4 regions of the Halalkalibacter sp. AB-rgal2 genome follow, and region 1 is predicted to be linked to each of the others. Evidence: riboswitches for the same ligand, from Rfam matches in the RefSeq annotation. Region 1 holds a riboswitch; each other region holds the start of a gene.
The links. Region 1 has a riboswitch for cobalamin ahead of metE (5-methyltetrahydropteroyltriglutamate--homocysteine S-methyltransferase). Riboswitches for the same ligand answer to the same signal wherever they lie in the genome.
Positions count from the first base shown of each region.

Region 2: linked by a shared signal. The riboswitch ahead of ACERJO_RS18545 (DUF4430 domain-containing protein) and the one ahead of metE (5-methyltetrahydropteroyltriglutamate--homocysteine S-methyltransferase) in region 1 are both predicted to bind cobalamin.
Region 3: linked by a shared signal. The riboswitch ahead of ACERJO_RS13330 (ribonucleoside-diphosphate reductase subunit alpha) and the one ahead of metE (5-methyltetrahydropteroyltriglutamate--homocysteine S-methyltransferase) in region 1 are both predicted to bind cobalamin.
Region 4: linked by a shared signal. The riboswitch ahead of ACERJO_RS06285 (DUF4430 domain-containing protein) and the one ahead of metE (5-methyltetrahydropteroyltriglutamate--homocysteine S-methyltransferase) in region 1 are both predicted to bind cobalamin.

Region 1 is NZ_JBGUAV010000002.1:150,811-156,326, reverse strand. It holds gene metE (5-methyltetrahydropteroyltriglutamate--homocysteine S-methyltransferase) at 1-2,205, opposite strand, end outside; cobalamin riboswitch at 2,339-2,533, opposite strand; gene ACERJO_RS02295 (cob(I)yrinic acid a,c-diamide adenosyltransferase) at 2,643-3,233, shown strand; gene ACERJO_RS02290 (spore germination protein) at 3,360-4,856, shown strand; gene ACERJO_RS02285 (GerAB/ArcD/ProY family transporter) at 4,874-5,516, shown strand, end outside.
Region 2 is NZ_JBGUAV010000032.1:4,926-10,441, reverse strand. It holds partial or broken gene ACERJO_RS18570 (HD domain-containing protein) at 1-275, shown strand, start outside; gene ACERJO_RS18565 (hypothetical protein) at 302-526, opposite strand; gene ACERJO_RS18560 (PadR family transcriptional regulator) at 687-1,013, shown strand; gene ACERJO_RS18555 (DUF1048 domain-containing protein) at 1,028-1,366, shown strand; partial or broken gene ACERJO_RS18550 (ABC transporter permease) at 1,679-2,312, shown strand; cobalamin riboswitch at 2,600-2,793, shown strand; gene ACERJO_RS18545 (DUF4430 domain-containing protein) at 2,987-5,516, shown strand, end outside.
Region 3 is NZ_JBGUAV010000016.1:66,554-72,069, forward strand. It holds gene ACERJO_RS13330 (ribonucleoside-diphosphate reductase subunit alpha) at 1-1,599, opposite strand, end outside; cobalamin riboswitch at 1,765-1,960, opposite strand; gene ade (adenine deaminase) at 2,106-3,842, opposite strand; gene ACERJO_RS13340 (YerC/YecD family TrpR-related protein) at 4,154-4,465, opposite strand; gene ACERJO_RS13345 (DUF3048 domain-containing protein) at 4,494-5,516, opposite strand, start outside.
Region 4 is NZ_JBGUAV010000005.1:129,328-134,843, forward strand. It holds gene gltB (glutamate synthase large subunit) at 1-1,222, shown strand, start outside; gene ACERJO_RS06280 (glutamate synthase subunit beta) at 1,215-2,699, shown strand; cobalamin riboswitch at 2,845-3,034, shown strand; gene ACERJO_RS06285 (DUF4430 domain-containing protein) at 3,164-5,038, shown strand; gene ACERJO_RS06290 (DUF4430 domain-containing protein) at 5,168-5,516, shown strand, end outside.

The DNA.
Region 1 (5,516 bases):
TAGTGCAGCAATTGTTTCTTCTTCGGAGCGTGTTTTCAAGCCACAATCTGGGTTAACCCAGAAACTTTCAGCTGGAAGAACTTTTAGTGCACGTTCAATGATTGATGACATTTCGGATACGTTTGGAATACGAGGACTGTGAATATCATATACACCTAAACCAATTCCTTTTGTATAGGTTGTTTTTTCAAATGCTTCAATCATTTCACCATGACTTCTAGAGGTTTCAATGGAGATCACATCTGCGTCCATTGCATCAATCGCATCAATAATTTCATTAAATTCGCTATAGCACATATGTGTATGAATTTGCGTTAGGTCATCGATATCAGATGTACAACGTCTGAATGCTTCAATGCTCCATTGAAGATAGTCTTCTTGCTTCTCTTTCTTCAATGGTAAACCTTCGCGTAATGCAGGTTCATCAACCTGAATCATCGTAATATTTGCTTCTTCTAATGCTTGTACTTCTTTAAGAAGCGCTTCTGCAATTTGAAAGCTAATTTCTTTATTAGAAATATCGTTTCGAGCAAAGGACCAGTTTAAAATGGTGACAGGTCCAGTAAGCATTCCTTTAACTGGTTTCTCTGTTAATGATTGTGCATAAACAACTTCTTTCACTGTCATTGGCTTAGTAAATTCTACATTACCGAAAATGATAGGTGGTTTTACACAACGTGAGCCATATGACTGAACCCAACCATTTTTCGAGAAAGCAAACCCCGATAACTTTTCGCCGAAAAATTCGACCATGTCATTTCGTTCGAACTCACCGTGAACGAAAACATCAAGTTCAAGATCTTCTTGAATTTGGATCCATTTCTTCATATATTCATTGATCTGTTGCTCATAGTTTTCGTTAGATAATTCTCCTTTACGCCACTTTAAACGGGTTTGGCGTACTTCTGTTGTTTGTGGGAAACTCCCGATCGTCGTAGTAGGTAGTAAAGGTAATTTCCATTTTTTATGTTGAAGCTCGGCTCTTTTACTGAAATGAGTACCTCGATTCGTTTTCAGTTCGTTTAATTTTTTTTCGGTTCTCCATGCAGATTCACCTAAATCGTAAATGCCTTTTTGGTGTTCCTTTAATTTGTCCTCATATTGATAACGTTTTGATAGGATGTCTTTTAATAATATCATTTCTTCTAGTTTCTCATCACAATAGGCAAGTGCCCCTTTTACGAGAGGATCTAGTGCATCTTCATACTTTAACGTTACTGGAACGTGCAGTAAGCTTGATGAAGGCTGAATAAGCTGCCTGGAATATGGGACTACTTCATTAATTCTTTCAAGAAGCTTAGATACTTTGTTGAGGTCACTTTTCCAAATGTTTCGACCATCAATAATTCCGACACCAAGTACTTTATCTTGAGGGAAGCCGTACGTGATTAAGGAATTTAAATTATTTTCCTTTCCATAAACAAAATCAAGGCCTATCCCTTTCACTGGTAATGAAATGAGCTCTAAATATTGATCAACACTTTCAAAATACGTTTGTACGATTAAATCAATGTCAGTTGTATTAGCTAGTTGAGTGTAAACTTGTTTAATTAGATACCAGTCCTCCTCACTTAAATCCGTTACAAATGTAGGTTCATCGATTTGGACAATTTCTGCACCTGCTTCTTTCAACTCTGATAAAACCTGTGAGTAAAGTGGGATTAATTGCGACAAAAGGTTTGAGAATTCTGACTTTTTATATCCCTTTGATAAGCTTAAGAATGTAAAAGGTCCTAAAATAACCGGCTTTCCAATTACATTTAATTCTTCTTTCGCTTCTTTAAATGCTTTCAACGGTTTGTTTTCAACGAGTGTAGGCTTTGCGTCCTGTAGCTCAGGAACAATGTAGTGGTAGTTTGTATCAAACCATTTTGTCATTTCACACGCTTGAGCGTCTCCTCCGCGTGCCATTGCATAGTAAGTAGCTAAAGAAACAGCCCCTCCGGAATATTGAAAACGATTTGGAACGATACCAAACATAGTCGCTGTATCAAGCACATGATCATAATAAGTAAAATCATTAACAGGAATATAATCAATGCCTAATTCCATTTGCTTCTTAAGATGATTTAGACGAATTTCTTTCATTTGAGTATGTAACTCATCTTCAGTAATCGAACCTTTCCAAAACGACTCTAACGTTCTTTTCCATTCGCGTTGTTCACCAATTCGTGGATAACCTAAGTTGCTTGTTTTAATTGACATTCAAACATCTCCTCCAAAATGTGTATTCATAAAACAAAAAAGGATATTATTACCTATACTAGTGTAATAATATCCTTATGACGGCATGCGTAAATAAGCTATTATAACACCTCCCTATCTCCCGTAGGTAAAAACAGTGTTGTTGAAATTGGCAGGTCTCCTGGCTCTAGAATCAACGTCACAATCACCTTCCCAGCTATATAAGCCAGTGGTTTAAGAAATTGTAACTCATCTACTACAGTGGCGGGACCGCTCCGGAATTTCACCGGATTCCCTTTTAAACTTTGAAAGTCATTGTATTCAAAGTACCGATTTCCAACATATGAAATTGTTTTATACTTTATCGTGAAGGAGGAGAAATGTCAAGAGAATTTTTATTAGGTAGAATGTAAAATAATCATGTATACTAGTGAAAACGATTAGAAAGAGGGATTGTATTGAAGTTGTATACACGAACTGGAGATGAAGGTAAAACAAGTGTTATTGGTGGGCGTGTAATGAAGAGTCATATTCGTGTTGAAGCATATGGGACAATAGATGAATTGAATGCTTTTGTTGGTCAAGCAGTAACACAATTAGAAGATGATCTATTTCGAGATATTAAGGGTGAGCTAGAGAGAATCCAACATGAACTATTTGACTGTGGTGGAGATTTAGCTGCTATTAAGAAATCAGATAAAATCCGATATAAAACAAATCAAGCAATGATTGATTATTTAGAGAAAAGGATGGATGTTTACATAGATGAAGCACCATCAATTGAAAAATTTATTTTACCAGGGGGGGCAGAAGCTGCAGCAACGTTGCATATATGTAGGACGATTGCAAGAAGAGCTGAACGCCAAGTTGTTCAATTACTAGAAACAAACGAAGATTACAATCCGTATGTTCTTAAATATTTAAATCGTTTATCAGATTATTTATTCGCTATTGCAAGAGTTGCAAATGCAAGATTAAAAATAAAGGACATCGAATATATTCGCAGTGCGGCTGTTTTTAAAAATGGGGTAAGAAAAGAAGAGAAGTAGGAATGAAAGAGAAGTTTCAAAGGGATTGCTACCTTTTGAAATTTCTCTTTCTTTTTTACGCATAATACAATTAGGGTTTTTTCATACTAACTTTAGAGCACAGTGATATGTAGGTGGTGAGACATAGTGATTAGTAGATGGATTATGAATAGAAAAAGTCAGAATAAAGAGCAGCCTTTAGCGAATATGATTAACCTATTTAAAAAGTCAGAGGATTTTGTTGAGAGCGAATACATACTTAATGGGAAATTGTTTTACATAGCTTATTACGAACCACTTATTGACAACAAAGAATTAAACGAAAATGTGCTGAAAGTATTAAAGGAAAATCATACGTATATAACATTAGAGGAAATGAAAGATGCTGTTGCTAATGCGAATTCACTCTGGATCAACCAAAGTGATGAACTGAGAGAAAAGGTTATGCATGGTTTTGTCATTATTTATGATCAACCTTTGCCTAAAAGGTGTCTAGCTATACAAGCAACTCAAGAAAATAATCGCTCAGTTGCGCCACCAGAAACTGAATTTAGTGTCTCAGGACCTCAAGAGGCGTTCATAGAATCACTTGATACAAATATTTATTTAATTCGAAAACGATTACCTCTCCCACAATTACAAATAAAAGAATTATCTATCGGAAAATTAACACAAACTCGTGTTGTGGTTATGTATATAGATGGTATTGCTGATCCTGATAATATTGAAACTGTCATACAAAGACTTCATTCAATTGAGATTGATCAGGTAATTGATGCGAATGCACTTTCACAAATGATTACTGACCAAACGATGTCTATTTTCCCACAGTTAATTCATACAGAGAGACCTGAAAGAGTTGCCGCTGTCTTAGCAGAAGGAAAAATTGCCTTTATGGCAAACGGATCTCCAGATGCCATTATTGGACCAGCGACTCTAATTGAATTTTTTTCTTCTCTAGAAGATTATTATTTACATTGGCAAATAGCTTCGTTTTTACGCCTTTTGAGGTTTGGAGCTGTACTTTTCTCTATTTTTTCTACACCGATTTATGTTGCTGTTTTAACATTTCATTATGAATTAATTCCGCGTGATTTATTGTCAACCATTATTGCATCACGTAGTAATATTCCTTTCCCACCGATTATTGAAGCTATATTTTTAGAATTAACAATTGAGTTGTTACGCGAAGCGGGTGCACGCCTACCGACAAAGGTAGGTCAAACAATCGGAATCGTTGGAGGAATTGTTATAGGACAGGCCTCTGTTGAAGCTGGTTTAACAAGTAACATTTTATTAATTATTGTTGCACTAGCCGCCCTAGCATCATTTACAACTCCTGTATATCAAATGGGGAATACAATTCGTGTTATTCGCTTTCCGATTTTGTTTATGGCTGCTTTTTTTGGTGGAGTAGGTGTTGCATTTTGCGGCTTATATGTATTAATTCATTTGATTAGACTGACATCTTTAGGGCGTCCTTACATGGAGCCGTTATTCCCTCCAAGGTTTACCGATTGGAAGGATGCATTTGTTCGTTTACCTTTTAACAGAATGTCTAAAAGACCGATATACATGCGTCCGCTTGATAGTGGTCGTTTTAATTTTAAGAGAGCAACGTCTAAAAGTGATTTTGATGAATAGGAAAGGAGGATGATTTTATGCATAAGCCAATTAAAGAGCAATACTTAGTGTCAGGCTTTTTAGCCTTCTTTCTCATTCATTCAGTTCAGGTTGGAGTGGGCATGCTGAGCTTTCAGCGAACCATTGTCAAGGAAGCAGGATATGACGGCTGGTCTTCCGTATTAATATCGGGATTAGCTGTCCACATAATTGTTGCTTGCATGTACCTTCTTTTAAAAAGGTCTAATGGAGATTTAATGAGTATTCATCAGCAAATTTTCGGGAAATGGGTAGGCAATATTTTAAGTTCTATTGCAATGATTTATTTTATTGGAGTAAGTGTTACGGTTTTACGTTCTTATATTGAAGTTGTTCAAGTGTGGATGTTTTCAGATTTACCAACGTGGGGAATTACAATTGTTTCTGTGAGCTTTTTTTACTACGTTGTTTCCGGAGGATTTCGAACAGTTGTTGGGTTAGCCTTTATAGGTGTCATTATACCAGCTCTTTTGTTTCCTGTGCTCTTATTACCATTGGAGTATGCTCAGTTCATTAACATGCTACCGATCTTAAAACATTCGATCTTAGATCTTTTATTAGGGGCAAAGGAGGCAACGTTAAGCTTCTTAGGTGTGGAACTACTTTTGCTTTTTTACCCCTTTTTAAAAAAGAAAGAAGATA
Region 2 (5,516 bases), on a different contig from region 1:
TTGACGAAATTTACGGTGAGTTTGTGGTAGATAAAGTGCTAGAAGAGTTAATTTTAAGTGAGCCTGTTCAAAGGTTAAAGGGAATTCACCAAGGGGGAGCAAGTTATTTAGTGAATGAGAAATGGAATGTAACACGCTTTGATCATTCGATTGGTGTCATGCTACTCATTCGCAAGCTTGGTGGATCATTAGAAGAGCAAATTGCTGGGCTCTTGCATGATGTTTCCCACATCGCTTTTTCTCATGTTATTGATTTCGTTTTTGAAAATAAAGATGGGGTTTTCCCATTGTACCGCTTTATCTAACGTTTCATGACTATAATAAGCTTGAATATTCTGTTTAACGTAATAGGACGCATTCCATAAAAGGACGTTTTTTCTTTCGGATATTCCCATACATCTACACTCACATAATTACTATTTCCCTCATATTCCAAACGTGCACTCGGTAAATTGGGATCTCCTCTCTCTTTATACGTTAGAGATACCTCTTCAACCTCAAACGGAATACTCTCCCAACTAGTCACCAATATTTCTTCTTGGTGTTTTGATAAAAAATTCATTTTTGACAAGTGACGCTATTATGCGGTACTATATACTGGTAGTAAGTGTTACTGAATATCTGTAACACAGAATACCTTTGCTGCATAACACTGAATGCAATGAAATATAAATGGAGGTGAAAATTTGGAAAATATTACAGAAATGCTGAAAGGGGTGCTTGAAGGGTGTGTGCTTGAAATCATTAGCCGTGGCGAAACTTACGGCTATGAAATCACGCAACATCTACGAGAACTTGGGTTCACTGATGTGGTTGAAGGCACAGTTTATACGATTACGATGCGGCTTGAGAAGAACAATTTGGTGAACATCGAGAAAAAGCCATCCACTATGGGGCCACCTAGAAAGTTTTACACACTAAATTCGGCAGGTAAAGAGCACCTTGAAATTTTTTGGGGTAAATGGGAATTTATTTCTGGTAAAATTAATGAACTTAAAACAAAACTAAAATAAAAAGGAGATATACTATGAGTATTCTTGGGAAAATTATCGGTAGTCTGAATGACAAGCGGGAGTGGAAGGAGATGGAGGCTCGTGCGAAGTTACTTCCAAGTGAGTACCATACCGCTTATAAAGCAATTCAAAAATATATATGGACGACTGGTGGTCCAACCGAGTGGAAGGACATCAGCCGTATCTTTGGCAGTATTCTCGATCTTTTTGAGGTAGGTTCAGCGGAAGGCAAGAAAGTTACTGATCTTACGGGTGAGGATGTGGCAGTTTTTTGTGATGAACTAGTAAAGGGCGAGGAAACATGGAGTGACAAATATCGAGCGAAATTGAACGATACGATTGGTCGTGGCTAAAAGCGAAGTCTTAGCATTATTTTTGTCTAACGCGAAGATTAATGATGCAAACCTGAGAATATCGTTCAAGCTTGCAAAGTAATGATAATATTTTGTTTTTTCACAGAGAACTAGATGTAAACGTTTAAATCTACAAGGCAAGTATCGTGAGAACGAAGCGATTTGGGAAAAGTAAATTCAATAGAAAATTTTTACTGAATAGCTGGTTACAATAACCACCTCAACTATTCAGTTATATTTTTAACAAGGTAGTTAGTAATACAGAATACCTGTAAGACTTAGTAGTGAGTGATAGAAAAGGAAGAGAAAAATATGAGCAATGTAGCGATTTCTGTAAAAGAGTTAACAAAGTCGTTTAAAGACAAAGAAGTGTTAAAGGTGTGGATTTTCATGTGCAAAATGGAGAAATTTTCGCACTGCTGGGGTTAAATGGAGCGGGCAAGACACTATGGTTAATATCTTTTCTACTTTAATGAAGCCAAATGGCGGAGAAATAAGTATTTGCGGTTTTGACGTCCAAAGTCAACCGGATCACGTTCGCCAAAGCATCAGCGTGACAGGACAATTTGGGTTCCGTTCGAGTGCTGATATTTTGAATTGGCTTGCAGTAGCTGGAATTCTTGGGCTGTTTACATTGGCGTTGACATGGTTGGCAGTCATTCCTGGACTGAGAACGAGGTCTATGGAGGGAGCGACAGCTTACTCGTACCCGTTGATTTTCCTGCCCTTTATCAGTTCGGCCTTTGTTCCCACCGAAACGATGCCTAAGTTTGTGCGTGCGTTTGCTGAGAACCAACCCGTGACTTCAATCGTGAATGCAGTCCGTGCCCTTTTGTATGAAGGGACTGTTGGCAACGATATCTGGATTGCACTTTCCTGGTGCATCTGTATCATGATTATCGCTTATTTTTTTGCCAGTAAAGCTTTTAAACGCCAATTAGGGTGAGTAGACCATTATGAGTTAGTCAGCACCTCCTCAATGCGAAGCCGAAAAATAGCTATAGTAGTGATGGTGAGTGAGGATGAATGTTAAATAATTTGCTAGGTAAAAAAATCTAAATATTGAGAGAGGATTTTGATATCTCTCTTATACGTAGGAACTGAATTCCATTTTTTAATGGTGTTACTGTGTATCAATGAGTTTTACTAAATCGTTTGACAGTATGGTGATGTAAGGAATAGAAGATCATTAGTATTGATAAATAGGAAAATATATAATACGATGGAATAAATTAATAGTTTTTCATTTATGGTGCTATGGAGACGTGTGTTTCCAAAGTTAAAAGGGAAGTTGGTGAAATTCCAACACGGTCCCGCCACTGTAAAGCGGAGCAATCTATCATATCCACTGTTTGTTCATGAAATGGGAAGGAGATAGAGTTGTGTTGAAGCTAAGTCAGGATACCTGCCATAAATAACTCTGATATTCTCACGGTGAATGGGATAGGGGATCGATTATTCTTTTTTATTAGCTATTTTTATATTCGTTAAAAATGACTTATAAAAACATCTTTCTTCTATTTCTGGTGAAAGGTGTTTTTTTGTGTTAAAAAGCATCTTTGTTCTTGGAGAGTTTTGATGTAACTATTTTTTAATTTTAAAATAAGGGGAGTTTTAGCGATGTCAATCAAATTTGGACAGAGGTATGTAGCAATCGTATTAAGCGTATTAATGATTTTTTCTCTCGTTTTACCAAGCGGTGTATTTGCTGCAAATGAAAGCTTCAGTGAAACAGACCGTATAACAAACTCAGTGACGGTATCTGTAGAAAAATTTACGCTCGGACAAGGGTATGCTATTGAACCGATCCAAGTATCGTTGTCTGAAGGTGAAAAAGTCGGAGAGATTGTAGCAAGAGTACTAGGTAGTGGAAATTATAATGATGGAGTAGACTCGGAAAATATCGTTTATCTATCAAATATTAGAGATAATGATTCAAATGCAGTTGAAATCCCGCAATACATATTAGACCACGCTGATACAATTGGTTCTAAAAGTGATCCCGAGTGGTTAGGGGAATTTGATTATACGTGGATGTCAGGATGGATGTATGTTGTCAATAATGACATGGCTCCAGTTGGAATGGCTCAATATGAGAGTGAAGATGGAGATGTAATTCGCTTACAATTTACGGTTCATGGATGGGGGGCAGATCTTGGTTTCGGTTATGGCCATGAACCATACATACAAGCTGCTAATAAAGATGCATTAACGGCTGAAGTTGCTAAGATTAATAGTCACCCCAATAAGGAAGATATACTCTCATCCTCTATCGTTTCTTCAGCCTATCACAACGCATATGAAGTGTTAGAGGATATGGAAAGTAGTCAAGCAACTGTTGATCAATCGTTAGAAAATCTAGAGAATGCTTTGGAATTGCTTGATGTTGACAAGTCCTCATTGCAATCAGCTATTAGCACAGCTAAGGAAAATCAATCTTCAGTCGTCGTAAGTGTAGATGGTTCTGACGTAGACCCAGAAAATGAATGGGTTACAGAAGATGTGAGCACAGCATATGAAACGGCTCTGTTAGAAGCAGAAGCAGTTGTAGATGATGAGGAATCTACTCAAACGACAGTGGATGAAGCGGTAGAGGTATTGACTGTAGCGACAAAAGCGTTTGATTCCGATAAAGAACAAGGCAAACAAGTTGATACTCTGTCTATTTCATTAGAAGATATTAATCTAGCGATTGACCGAGCTGTTGAGCAGATGATTCACTCAGGTGTCACTAGTGAGTGGCAAGCGATTGGAATAGCTAGAGCAGGTAAAGAAGTTCCCGAAAGCTATTATGAGGATTATTTCTTAGAACATATAGATAATCAAATTATTCATGCTAGCCGAGTCCGAATCACAGATATCGAACGTTTGGCTATTGCAGCAGCTGCGTTAGGATTAGATGCAACAAATGTGAATGGACATAATTTAATTGAGAAAATTTTCAATAGTTCGGATTGGCCAAATGGCTTAGATTCAATGACAGCTCAAGGAATTAACGGTCCAATTTTTGCTTTAATTGCGTTAGATACGCTAGATTTCGATGTTCCAAGTGACGCGAGATGGACAAGGGACAAGCTCGTTCATCATTTGCTAGATTTGCAAAACTCCGATGGGAGCTGGTCTTTGTTTGGAACAGCGCCAAACTATGATCTTACGGCGATGGCGTTAATTGGCTTAGCTCCTTATCAAGCAGATGAAAATGTAGAAAGTAGTATTAACGATGCATTGACTTTTTTATCAGACAAGCAAGGTAGTAGTGGGGGGTTCGATGATCCTTGGAATGGAGGAGTATCAAGTGAGACGACAGCACAGGTTATTATTGCTCTTTCAAGTATAGGTGTTGACCCAACTTCAGATGAGTTTACGAAAAATGGAAATCATTTAGTTTCGCACTTATTAAGCTTTCAACATGATGATGGTGGATTTAAGCACCTTATATCAGAATCAGGTTCTAATGGAATGGCTACAGAGCAAGCATTACAAGCTATCGTTGCTTATAAGCTATTTATAGAAGACGAAGGAAGGCTTTATCACTTTGTTCCAAAAGAAGTTGAAGAAGAAAGGAAAGAGCTCATTGCAGTTACTCCAACGATAACAGACCATCAAGCAACACTGCATATAGAAGATCTTCATTTACTTAAAGATAAAGGCACAATTGTCGTTGAATTAAATACAGAAAATGTTGAGATTATTATTCCTGAGGAGCTATTAGAGGTCCTACTTGAAAAAGAAGTATCTCTTAAATTTGTAACAGAGCACATTGAGATGGTCGTTCCTGTCCATTTGTTTTCTGAAAATGGGGATGCATCTATTAATGTAAACAAACTAGAGCCAATCGAGAGTGCATACAGTCATGTTTATGATTTTACGTTATTACAAGGTGAGGAGCACATCACGCAATTTGATAATACGCCAATTAGCATGTCGCTTCAATTAACTAAAGAAGCGATGTCAAACGTTGCTATATATTACTTAAATGAGCATGAAAATGAATGGGAGAAAATAGGTGGAACTCTTGAAAACGGTTGGGTAACAGCAATAACAACACATTTTAGCCAATTTGCTGTTTTCGCTGAAGATGAACAATCAGTTCCAGAGCCAAGCCCAGAGCCAAGTCCAGAGCCAAGCCCAGAGCCAAGCCCAGAGCCAA
Region 3 (5,516 bases), on a different contig from region 1:
TACTGCTTCCTCTGATTCCCACTTAATACCATTACGTGCTAAATGATGATGCCAGCCATACGTCCCGCCACCAATCGCACGATACGTTTGGTTTGTTAGTTCAGCTTGCTTCACATCAAGCTTATTAATATCAATAACATTATCTAGCATCCGAATTTGGATTGCAATAACACGATCTAAGACGTCATCCTTCAATACATTCGCAATTGATAATGAGCTTAAGTTACAAACAACATAGTCCCCAGGCTTTTTCGTAATACGAATTGTTCCATCCTCAAGCGCTTCTTCTGTGATAACTGTTGAACTCATATTTTGCATAATTTCTGTACATAAATTAGAGCCGTATATCATACCATTATGAGAGTTCGGATTTAAGCGATTCGCTGTATCACGATAGAACATGTACGGTGTTCCTGTTTCAAGCTGCGAAATCATAACTCGTTTCATGATTTCGATGGCTGGAACCTCCTCCTTCGATAGTAACGGATGATTGACACATTGCTCATATCGTTCACGGAAGGACCCGGCACCCTTTTCTTCATCATAATGATCTTCTAACGAGAAGCCCATCACTTCTCTCACTTCATGAGGATCAAACAGATACCAGTTATCACGATTGTCTACCGCCTCCATGAATACATCAGGTACGGAGACTGCCGTAAATAAATCATGTGTTCGTTGGCGCTCATCTCCATTGTTTAGCTTCGCGTCTAAGAATGAAAAGATATCCTTATGCCAAACATCTAAATAAACGGCAATCGCTCCTTGACGTTGACCGAGCTGATCCACACTAACCGCAACGTTATTTAATTGCTTCATCCATGGAATAACACCTGATGAAACCCCTTTGAAGCCGCGGATGCTTGAGCCCTTAGCACGAATCTTGCCAAGATATACACCAAGCCCTCCACCGTTTTTACTAACTGTTGCTGCATCGGTACAGCTGTCAAAGATCGAACGCAAGTCATCCTCAACCGTATCAATGAAACAACTCGAAAGCTGACCACCTTTTTTCCCTGCATTCGCAAGGGTAGGTGTTGCAACTGTCATGTATAGATGAGATAGTGCCCAATAACTCTCCTTAACGAGTTCGACACGCTTTTTTACTGGCTCATTGACCATGAGCATCATCGAAATGACCATCCATCTCTCTTGCGGAAGCTCTAATAACGTTCCATCAAAGTCACGAGCTAAATAACGGTCTGCTAAAGTCTTTATGCCAACATACGTAAAGCGCTCGTCTTCTTTCCCTTGAAACGCAGCTTCTAGCTCATGAAGCTCGTCTGTTGTATACGCATTTAATCGTTCATCATAAATCCCTTTTTCAACTAGTTCCTCTATTAATGCTGAAAACTGTGAATACTCATCATCAATTTGGCGTCTTGTTTGTACTTGCTCATATAAACCATTTAAATAACATCTAGCTGCAACATATGTCCAGTCAGGCTGATCCATATCTAGTTCAGTTAGCGCGCTTAATGCACGATTATCCCACGTATCGGTTTCCTTCCACTTGTTAATCCACTGCTCAACATTCAACTGAGGAAATCGAGCTACTAAAGCTTCCTGAAATGATTTCTTTTCAAGAGTTTGATTCATTTCGATACACTCTCCCTTAAACGACACAATTATTTAAATGTGAAAACAACTATTAAAGGTGCAAAAAGCGCCCTTCTCACGTGTGGGAAAGGGCGCGAAACGGCATATGTATTCAAACCATACATTATGTAGAATAGGCCGTCTCACTTCTTACACCCCGAAGATAGCTGACTTTGGAATACGGCAGGTCTCCTGACTCGTGCTTCGTTCTACTCTGAACCTTCCCATGTAAACTAGCTCATTCTAGCAGCTTACACAGTGGATTTTTCATTTCGTCCACACTTACAGTTGCGGGGGCAGCTCTGGACTTTAACCAGATTCCCTATTAAGTAGTAAATACACCGTCATTCCACAAAAATCAATATATAGTTGCTTAATTCACTTTTTATTACGATATATAGTATATGGTACAGAATACCACTATTATTTGCAAGCATATTTTTTTGAACGTTTTCGTCAAATTTGCCCAACATGAGCCAGTACGCCTGTTTCGTTCTAAAAAAAATTTACACGTCATTCACTCCAACGTCAATATGAGAAAAGGAACGAACATCGAATAAACCTAAATCCGTTAATTTCAATTCCGGGATAACAGGTAACGCCAAAAAAGATAAAGTTAAAAATGGGTTCCATTTTTCATCAAACCCAATTTTCACTAAAGCCTCTTCTAATGCGCTCAATGATCGGTAAACGGTCGAATAAGATTCAAGTGACATTAATCCTGCCAGAGGTAACGATACATCGGCCAACACTTCCCCTTCTGACACAACAGCAATACCACCTTTTAAATCAGCAACATGTGAGATCGCCCTATATATACTATCGTCATCTGTTCCGCATACAACAATATTGTGTGAATCATGAGCGATTGATGCGGCAATTGCACCATTTTTGATCGGAAAGCCTTTTACAATACCAACTCCTACATGCCCTAATCGATGGTGCCTTTCTGCAACAACAAGCTTTAATTGGTTTTGTTTAACAGATGGAACAAATAGGCCATTTTCCACCGTGACTTCCTCAACCATTGCTTTTGTCACAATTGAACCAGGTGTAACAGTGATCACATTGGCCTTATTGGCTTCTTCAAGTTTTAACTGAAGCGATTCTTTCTTCAATTTCATATGAACACTTTCTAATAAATAGGCTGGAGGTGCTACATACTCTCGGATAGATTGAACAAGCTTCCCATTTTGTGCGACACATTCTCCTTTTACAAACACAGACTGTATCGTTAATTCTTGCAGGTCCTCAATGAATAAAAAGCTCGCTTCGTAGCCTGGTGCTATTGCTCCTTTTTCTGTTAGCTTGAAGCATTCTGCTGCATTGAGGCTGGCCATTTGGATCGCCTGAAGGGGCTCTACACCTAATCGAATGGCTTTACGAATAGAAGCGTCAATACTGCCTTCATCAATTAAATCATCTAAATGCTTGTCATCCGTTGCAAACACACATCTTCTCGCATTAGAGGGGGTTAATATCGGCAATAGTGCCTCAATATCTTTCGCAGCTGTTCCTTCTCTCATTAACACGTACATGCCACGCCGAATACGGTCCAATGCTTCTTCAGCTGTTACGGCTTCATGGTCATTCTCAATTCCAGCTACTCGATATGCATTAATCCCAACTGTATCTAAGCCCGCAGCATGACCATCAATCGGCTTATGACGTTTCTTCGCTGCACTGATCTTTGCAAGCATTTCCTTCTGAGCAGAGAAGACAGAGGGATAGTCCATCACCTCCGCCAATCCATACGCCTCCGTTTCTTGAAATAACGTCTCAACTTCTTCTGCGGTAAGACTCGAACCACTATTTTCAAAGGAGGTAGCAGGAACAGAAGAAGGGACCATCACCTTCACATCAAGTGGAAGCCCCTTTGCAGCGTCAATCATATAACGAACAGCTTCCATTCCACCAACGTTCGCAATTTCATGCGGATCGGCCATCACCGTTGTGACTCCTTTTGGAACAACAATGCGTGCGAATTCCTCAGGTGGAACCATAGCAGATTCGATATGTACATGTCCATCAATAAATGACGGCGAAATATACGCACCTTTTGCATCAATTACTTCATTCCCATCATATTCGCCGATACCAACAATAACGCCATCGGTAATCGCTACATCCGCCTCATATATCGTTAATGTAAAAACGTCAATTATCTTGCCATTCTTAATGACAGTATCTGCTTTCTCAGCCTTTGTTGCTGCTTTTAACCTTGCTTTTATTTTTACACACATTTCGTACACCTCTTTTTAACATCGCTCATATTCTTGAGGAATATCGTATCTTAAATAGCTGAGAAAAGAAAGTCTAAGAATACCTGTTCAGCAGTCTTTTATTAATTCCTCCGTGTTGAGTCGTTACAACATGGGTGAGCTTTTCTAAAAAGGTTATTCTATCAGAAAGCATGTAACGCGCGCATTCGAAGCATTCCTTTTACAACAGAATGTCACTTTGCATATATTACAAAAAACAAACGAGGGCACAGGAAAAGTTACAAACCGAACTTTTCCGTGCCCTTATCATCCACCTGTCGTTCTCTTCTCATCTACGCTTCTGCGTTTTCACCGAGTTCCCTTACACGGTCTAATGTCATCTTATATCCATCATTACCATAATTGAGGCAACGTTTCACTCGAGAAATCGTTGCTGTGCTCGCACCTGTTTCAGTTTCAATCTTATGGTATGTGTAGCCATTTTGTAGCATTCTCGCCACTTCTAACCGTTGCGCTAACGATTGAATTTCATTAATCGTGCATAAATCATCAAAGAATTCATAACATTCTTCCAGATCCTTCAATGACAGGATTGCTTTAAATAATTGGTCGAGCTCTTTCCCTCTTAGCTTGTCAATTTGCATTTTTTCACATCCTTCTGACATCCAAACATTAATAAATAATATGTTGATCGATCCCCATCGGAATGACATTCACCCACGTTTGTCCTGGTACGAGTGGAACAACATGACCATCTTTAACAGGTGTAATAATCCCATCTAGGTTTTCCCAATCAACTGATTGTACTTTCCCATGCTGAAACAAGAGAGCTTGTCCACCAGAGTTTAAATCAATCATTCGGCGTCCCTGTTCATCCACAACCTGATGAGACGTTTCGACTACAAATAAATTCTCAATCAACTGTGGCTCCCCTGTTTCATGATCTGCTGTTTGTAGTTCACCGTTTGCTCTTGTATAACCTGATAATTCCACGTTAAATTCGTAATTAATGCGATGACCGCTTGAATATTGAACAACAACACTCTCGGCGTTCTCACCCTCAACTTCATACTCATCATCTAGGCTATAAAACTCGAATGTAGGAACATCACCTGTACGCTCGTACCCTTCTTGTTCGATCCCTTGAAGAATATGACGAGCTGTAATGTAAGAATTGTGAGGCGCTACACGATCTGATGACCGCTGAAATAACGTACCATCATACTTCATACCACTAATATAATCCAATTCTCTATTGACCGTTAGTCGCTGCTCAGCTTCGGGACTCCAGCCATGAGTAACAAAAATACTATTATAGCCTTTTAATAAATCAATATGGTAAGCTCTAGAGCTACGAATAGGACCAATTTTTTCGGGAAGTATACTATGGTACAACGCAACAAAACGAGTAATATTTCCCTCTGCTAATAATTCATAAACAACATCAGCGTCCACGAGCCCTGTTTGCGGACGAGCTCGTGGATCGTTATTGATCGTTACACCGATTATTCGATCTCCACTTTCTTCCTCTGCTTGCAGCCCAGTTAACGGATAAGTGAATAGCGGAGAAGGTTCTAGTTCTTCTTCAATAGGTTCTTCTACCGAATCTTCAGGTTCTTCATCCGGCAATTTAGTTTCTTCGGTATTCGAACATCCTGCTATCATGATCCCACTTACTAGTAGTACCGTTAGGAT
Region 4 (5,516 bases), on a different contig from region 1:
TTGTATTCTAATGAGAGTATGTCATTTGAATACGTGTCCAGTCGGAGTTGCAACACAAGATCCTAGCTTGCGAAAGAAATTTATCGGTACACCAGAGCATGTCGTTCATTTTATGACGTTCATTGCGCAAGAGGTACGAGAATATATGGCTCAATTGGGTATTCGAACGATGGATGAGTTGATCGGGAGGACAGATTTGCTAGAGAGCAATCAAGCGATTGAGCATTGGAAAGCAAAAGGGATTGATTTGTCCCCATTATTATATCAACCGGAAGAGGTACAATCAGTAAGTCGATACGCAACGATTGAGCAAGTACACGGATTAGATAAGACGTTAGATCAGCAAGAATTAATTCCTCGTTGTGAAGCTGCATTAGAGCGAAAGGAAAAAGTAGTGTCGACATTGTCGATACGTAATATTAACCGTGTTGCTGGCACAATGCTCGGTAGCGAGATTACAAAGAGGTACGGAATAGAAGGGTTAGCTGAAGATACGATTAAACTAACATTAATTGGCTCAGCTGGACAAAGCTTTGGTGCGTTTATTCCAAGTGGACTATCGATGCGCTTAGTTGGCGATGCGAACGATTTCTTCGGAAAAGGATTGTCTGGCGGGAAACTAATTGTACGTCCTTCTAAAAGGTCTACATTTGTTGCTGCCGATAACATCATTATTGGCAATGTTGCCTTCTACGGGGCAACAGCAGGAGAGGCTTACGTGAATGGAATAGCAGGTGAACGCTTCTGTGTAAGAAATAGTGGTGCTAACGTCGTTGTTGAAGGGGTTGGTGATCACGGGTGTGAATATATGACCGGTGGGAAAGTCGTTGTTTTAGGTGAAACAGGTAAGAATTTTGCAGCTGGTATGTCTGGTGGAGTCGCTTATGTGCTCGATTACGATCAGAAATTTGCGAAACGCTGCAATCAAGAGCTAGTCGTTATTGAGCATGCTAGTGAAGAAGAAATTAGTGATATTCAAGTGATGATCGAAAGACATGTATATTACACGAAAAGTGAACGAGGCAAAGAAGTACTGAAAAATTGGGGTAAGATATCCAAGCAGTTTGTTCGTGTGATTCCACGTGATTATATGGTGATGAAGAAGAGGATTGATCGATTTAAAGAGAAAGGGTATGACTCATATAAAGCGGCTTTAGCGGCTTTTGAAGAAAGTAAAGCGGCCGTCGATCTTGTGAAGGATGGTGACGTGAACAATGGGTAAACCAACAGGATTTATTGATTATACTAGAAAGCCATTACCTGAACGTGATCCGAAAGAGCGAGTGAAGGATTGGGATGATTATACACTGCGTCATCAAGAGCAGGAGCTCCAGCAGCAGGGGGCACGTTGCATGGACTGTGGAGTGCCTACGTGTCATACAGGGATGATGTTAAATGGTATGACAACAGGTTGTCCGGTTCATCATCTCATTCCTGAGTGGAATGATCTCGTCTATCAAGGGCAGTGGAAGGAAGCGTTAGAGCGTGAACATGAACGTAACAATTTCCCAGAATTTACGGGTATGGCCTGTCCTGCACCGTGTGAAGGGGCGTGTGTACTAGGGATCAATGAACCGCCTGTGGCGATTCGATCAGTCGAATTAGCGATTGTTGAACGTGGCTTTAAGGAAGGCTGGGTTAAGCCTACACCACCAACTGATCGGACTGGTAAAAAGGTCGCCATTGTCGGATCGGGTCCAGCGGGATTAGCTGCAGCTGCCCAATTAAACAAGGCAGGGCATCTAGTAACGGTCTACGAAAGGCATGACCGAATTGGTGGATTACTGACGTATGGAATTCCGGAAATGAAGCTTCCTTATCAAGTAATTGAGCGACGAGTGAACATCTTACAAGCAGAAGGAATCATGTTTCAACCGAATACGGAAATAGGGAAGGATTATCCACTAAAAAAGCTACATTCAGACTTTGATGCGGTCATTTTATGTGGCGGAGCGGCGATGCATCGTGACATAGAAGTGGAAGGAAGAGGATTAGAAGGGATTCATTTTGCGATGGACTTCTTGCATACGAATACGAAGAGTCTATTAGATTCTAGTCATGAAGATGGTGCCTACATTTCGGCCAGGGATAAAGATGTCATCGTAATTGGCGGTGGGGATACAGGAACAGATTGTTTAGCGACATCCGTTCGTCATGGGTGCCGGAGTCTAACTCAGTTTGATATATATCCAAAGAAAGGGACCGAGCGCGAGCCCGATAATCCATGGCCGCAATGGCCCGTCATTCATCGAGTTGAATATGGACATAAGGAAGCAGCTGCAGTATTAGGTGAAGATCCACGCGCTTATGCCGTCATGACGAAGCGATTTATAGGCGATGATCAAGGTCAAGTTGCATTTGTTGAGACTGTTGAAGTGGAAACATTTATGAATGCAGAAGGCAAGAAAATAAGGAAAGAATTACCTGGGACAGAAAAGCGTTGGCCTGCCCAATTAGTGTTACTTGCTATTGGATTTAGCGGTCCGGAGACTGAATTTCTGACAGAAGCCAATGTTCAATTAAACAAGCGATCAAATGTAAAGGCAGAATATGGTACTTACCGAACGAATATTGACGGTTTATTTGCGGCAGGTGATATGCGCCGAGGCCAAAGTTTGATCGTTTGGGCGATTAATGAAGGAAGAGAAGCAGCACGTGAATGCGATAAGTATTTAATGGGAGAAACAAGCTTACCTTAAAAGGTAGGCTTGTTTTTATAAAAGCCTGCCTCGAGGTCATCAAAAAGGGAAAAAAGCGCCCTTTTGAACAACCTCTATAAAATCATTCTACACATTTTTTCATATTGATTACTAGAGTGAGTTCGAGTATAATTACTTCGATAAGTTCATAGTTAATTAAACAGGTGCTGGCATTTAGTAAATGCTAGCTTAATAGGGAAGTTGATGAGAAACCAACGCGGTCCCGCCACTGTAAATGCGAGCAACCTACTATTGTCACTGTCTTATAAAAAGATGGGAAGACGTAGGAAGTGATGACCATGAGCCAGGAAACCTGCCTGTTTTGCCAGCACCATGTTCTACGCGGATAGAAGGGGTGTTAAGAATGTATAGTATATGATGCTATTAATCTCTTAACATTTTAGCTCCTTCTCAGTTAGAGGGGCTTTTTTTGATGGATAGATAGAAAATGAGGAGGAACAAAAATGAAAAAATGGATGCATCAGATGATGGCAGTGTTGCTTGTGTTTTCACTGTTCTTTGGAAGTGTCAATACGGCGGTATTTGCTGAGGAAGCATCGGATCAGCAATTAGAAGAGAGCAATCAGATTGTTACGGTTGATGTTAGTGAGTATGAGGTTGAAGAGGGAGATACGGCGTTTGACTTACTCGTGCGTGCTGTCGGTGAGGAGAATGTTGGATATGATGATGGCCAATACGGGAAATTTATTCATACAATTAATGATGTGCAGGCAGAAGGAAACTATTTCTGGGCATTTTATGTCAATCGAATCTCAGCACAAACAGGGGCAGATAGCTTTTTAGTCGATGAAGACGACATTCTAACATTTAAACTAGTTGACTGGACAGCTGAAAGTGATAGTGCTGAACTTGAAATTGTAGGAATTGAAGAAGTTCAAGCTTATGATGACAGTTTTGGATTTATTGAAGGGGCAACAGCCTTTGATTTAATTAAGGTAGTCATCGGTAAGGACAATTTAGAGTATGACGTATATGATTTTGGGAATTTTATTACAGGAATTAATGGTTTAAAGGCAGAGTATCCTGATTATTGGTCATTAGCCGTTAATGATGAGTCTTCGCAAGTCGGTGCTAGTGACTACGTGTTGACAAATGGAGACCTGATTTCCTTTGTCTTCATTGAGAATGAATCGGAAGATGAAGGCGGAGATGCTGACAGCGGTTCTGAAGAAGAGGATCCTGTAACAGAAGAAGGTTCTGAGACTGAACGAGTTGATCCAGAAGTCATTCAAAGTGCGATCGATTCAGCAACTGATTATATTCTTGCTGGAACAATCGGTGATTGGAATGCAATAGCATTAAGACAGGCAAGAAAAGAAGTGCCGAGTAGCTATTTAGATCAAGTGAAAGAGACGTTAAGAGAGAATGAAGGACAGTTTCGTGCTATAACGGATTATGAGCGTGTGACGTTAGGTATTTTAGCAGCAGGTGGCAACCCGACAAATATTGAAGGATACAACCTCGTTGAAGCCATTTATAATGGTGAATTAACGCGTCAAGGTTTAAACGGTGTTGTGTATGGTTTAATTGCGTTAGATAGTGCAGGCTTTGAAACACCAGATGGAGCAGCGTGGGATCGTGAACGGATGATTTCATATTTGCTAGATGCTCAAAATGGAAGTGGCGGCTGGTCTTGGGATGGAAGTAGCTCAGCTGATTTGGATACAACGGCGATGGCCATCACCGCATTAGCGCCACATACATCTCAAACAGAAGTTGAACAAAGTGTGAATGAAGCATTACGTTATATCCAAGCAAATGCTTCGCAAATTGACAATAGCTCGACTGCTTCTCAAGTTATTATTGCGCTTGCGACAGCTGGGGTTGAACCAAACCAGCCAGAGGATCCAAGTGATAGTGAAAGTACGAGGCTTGTTGATTACTTATTGAGCTTCCAAAATGATGATGGTGGATTCTATTGGAAGGATGGCTATGGTTCTGATAGTGATCCATTTTCAACCGACCAAGCCTATCGTGCTCTTGTTGCGTATCAGCTATATGTAAATGGGGAAGGATCTTTGTATCATCTTCCTTTAGCTGATGGAGAAGTTCAGTATGGATTAGAAGATGTTGTTGTTGAGGAAGAGGAAACAACTAATCCTTATGAAAAGGTAGAAACAGAGCCCCCTTTACCTTCTAATAATAATGAAAAAGTAATAGATTCTAATAACACATCGGAATCAACAGATGAAGGTGAGCGGTTACCAGATACGGCAACGAATACATTTAATCTTCTTTTGGTTGGTTTAGTTTTATTGCTAATAGGTGTGATAGCATTTGTGATAACGAAACGTCGTGGAATGATGAAGGAAGAATAATCCCTTTTGTTTATGCATAGGGCGCTGAAAAGGTTTGCTTTCCCTTTTTCAGTGCCCTTTAAGTCATAATAGGGGGTCTCATTTCGGTATGGAGTAGATCAGCTTATAGTAGAGGAGCGTGTTGTGAGGATGAGAATTCGTTGGATCCAAATTTTGTTGCTCATGTTCATGGCTATTGGCATTTTAATAGGTTGTGGGACAGGAAATAAAGAAGAGCATCAGGATGATCGTCATGATCAAGAACAAGTAATAGAGGATGTTGAAATCGAACAAGATGAAGGTGCAGAACTAGGTGACGAGGAGAGTAACACAGAAGAAGAAGTTGAACAGCTAGAGGATGCGGAAGTGGTGTTGCCTAGTAAGTCGAAGGAAATTGAACAATCTGAGGCGACATCTTCTTCTTCGAATGAAGACCTTGCGAATGAATCAACAGAAAAGAAAGAATCGAATCAGACAAGTGATCACCAGTCTAGTTCGG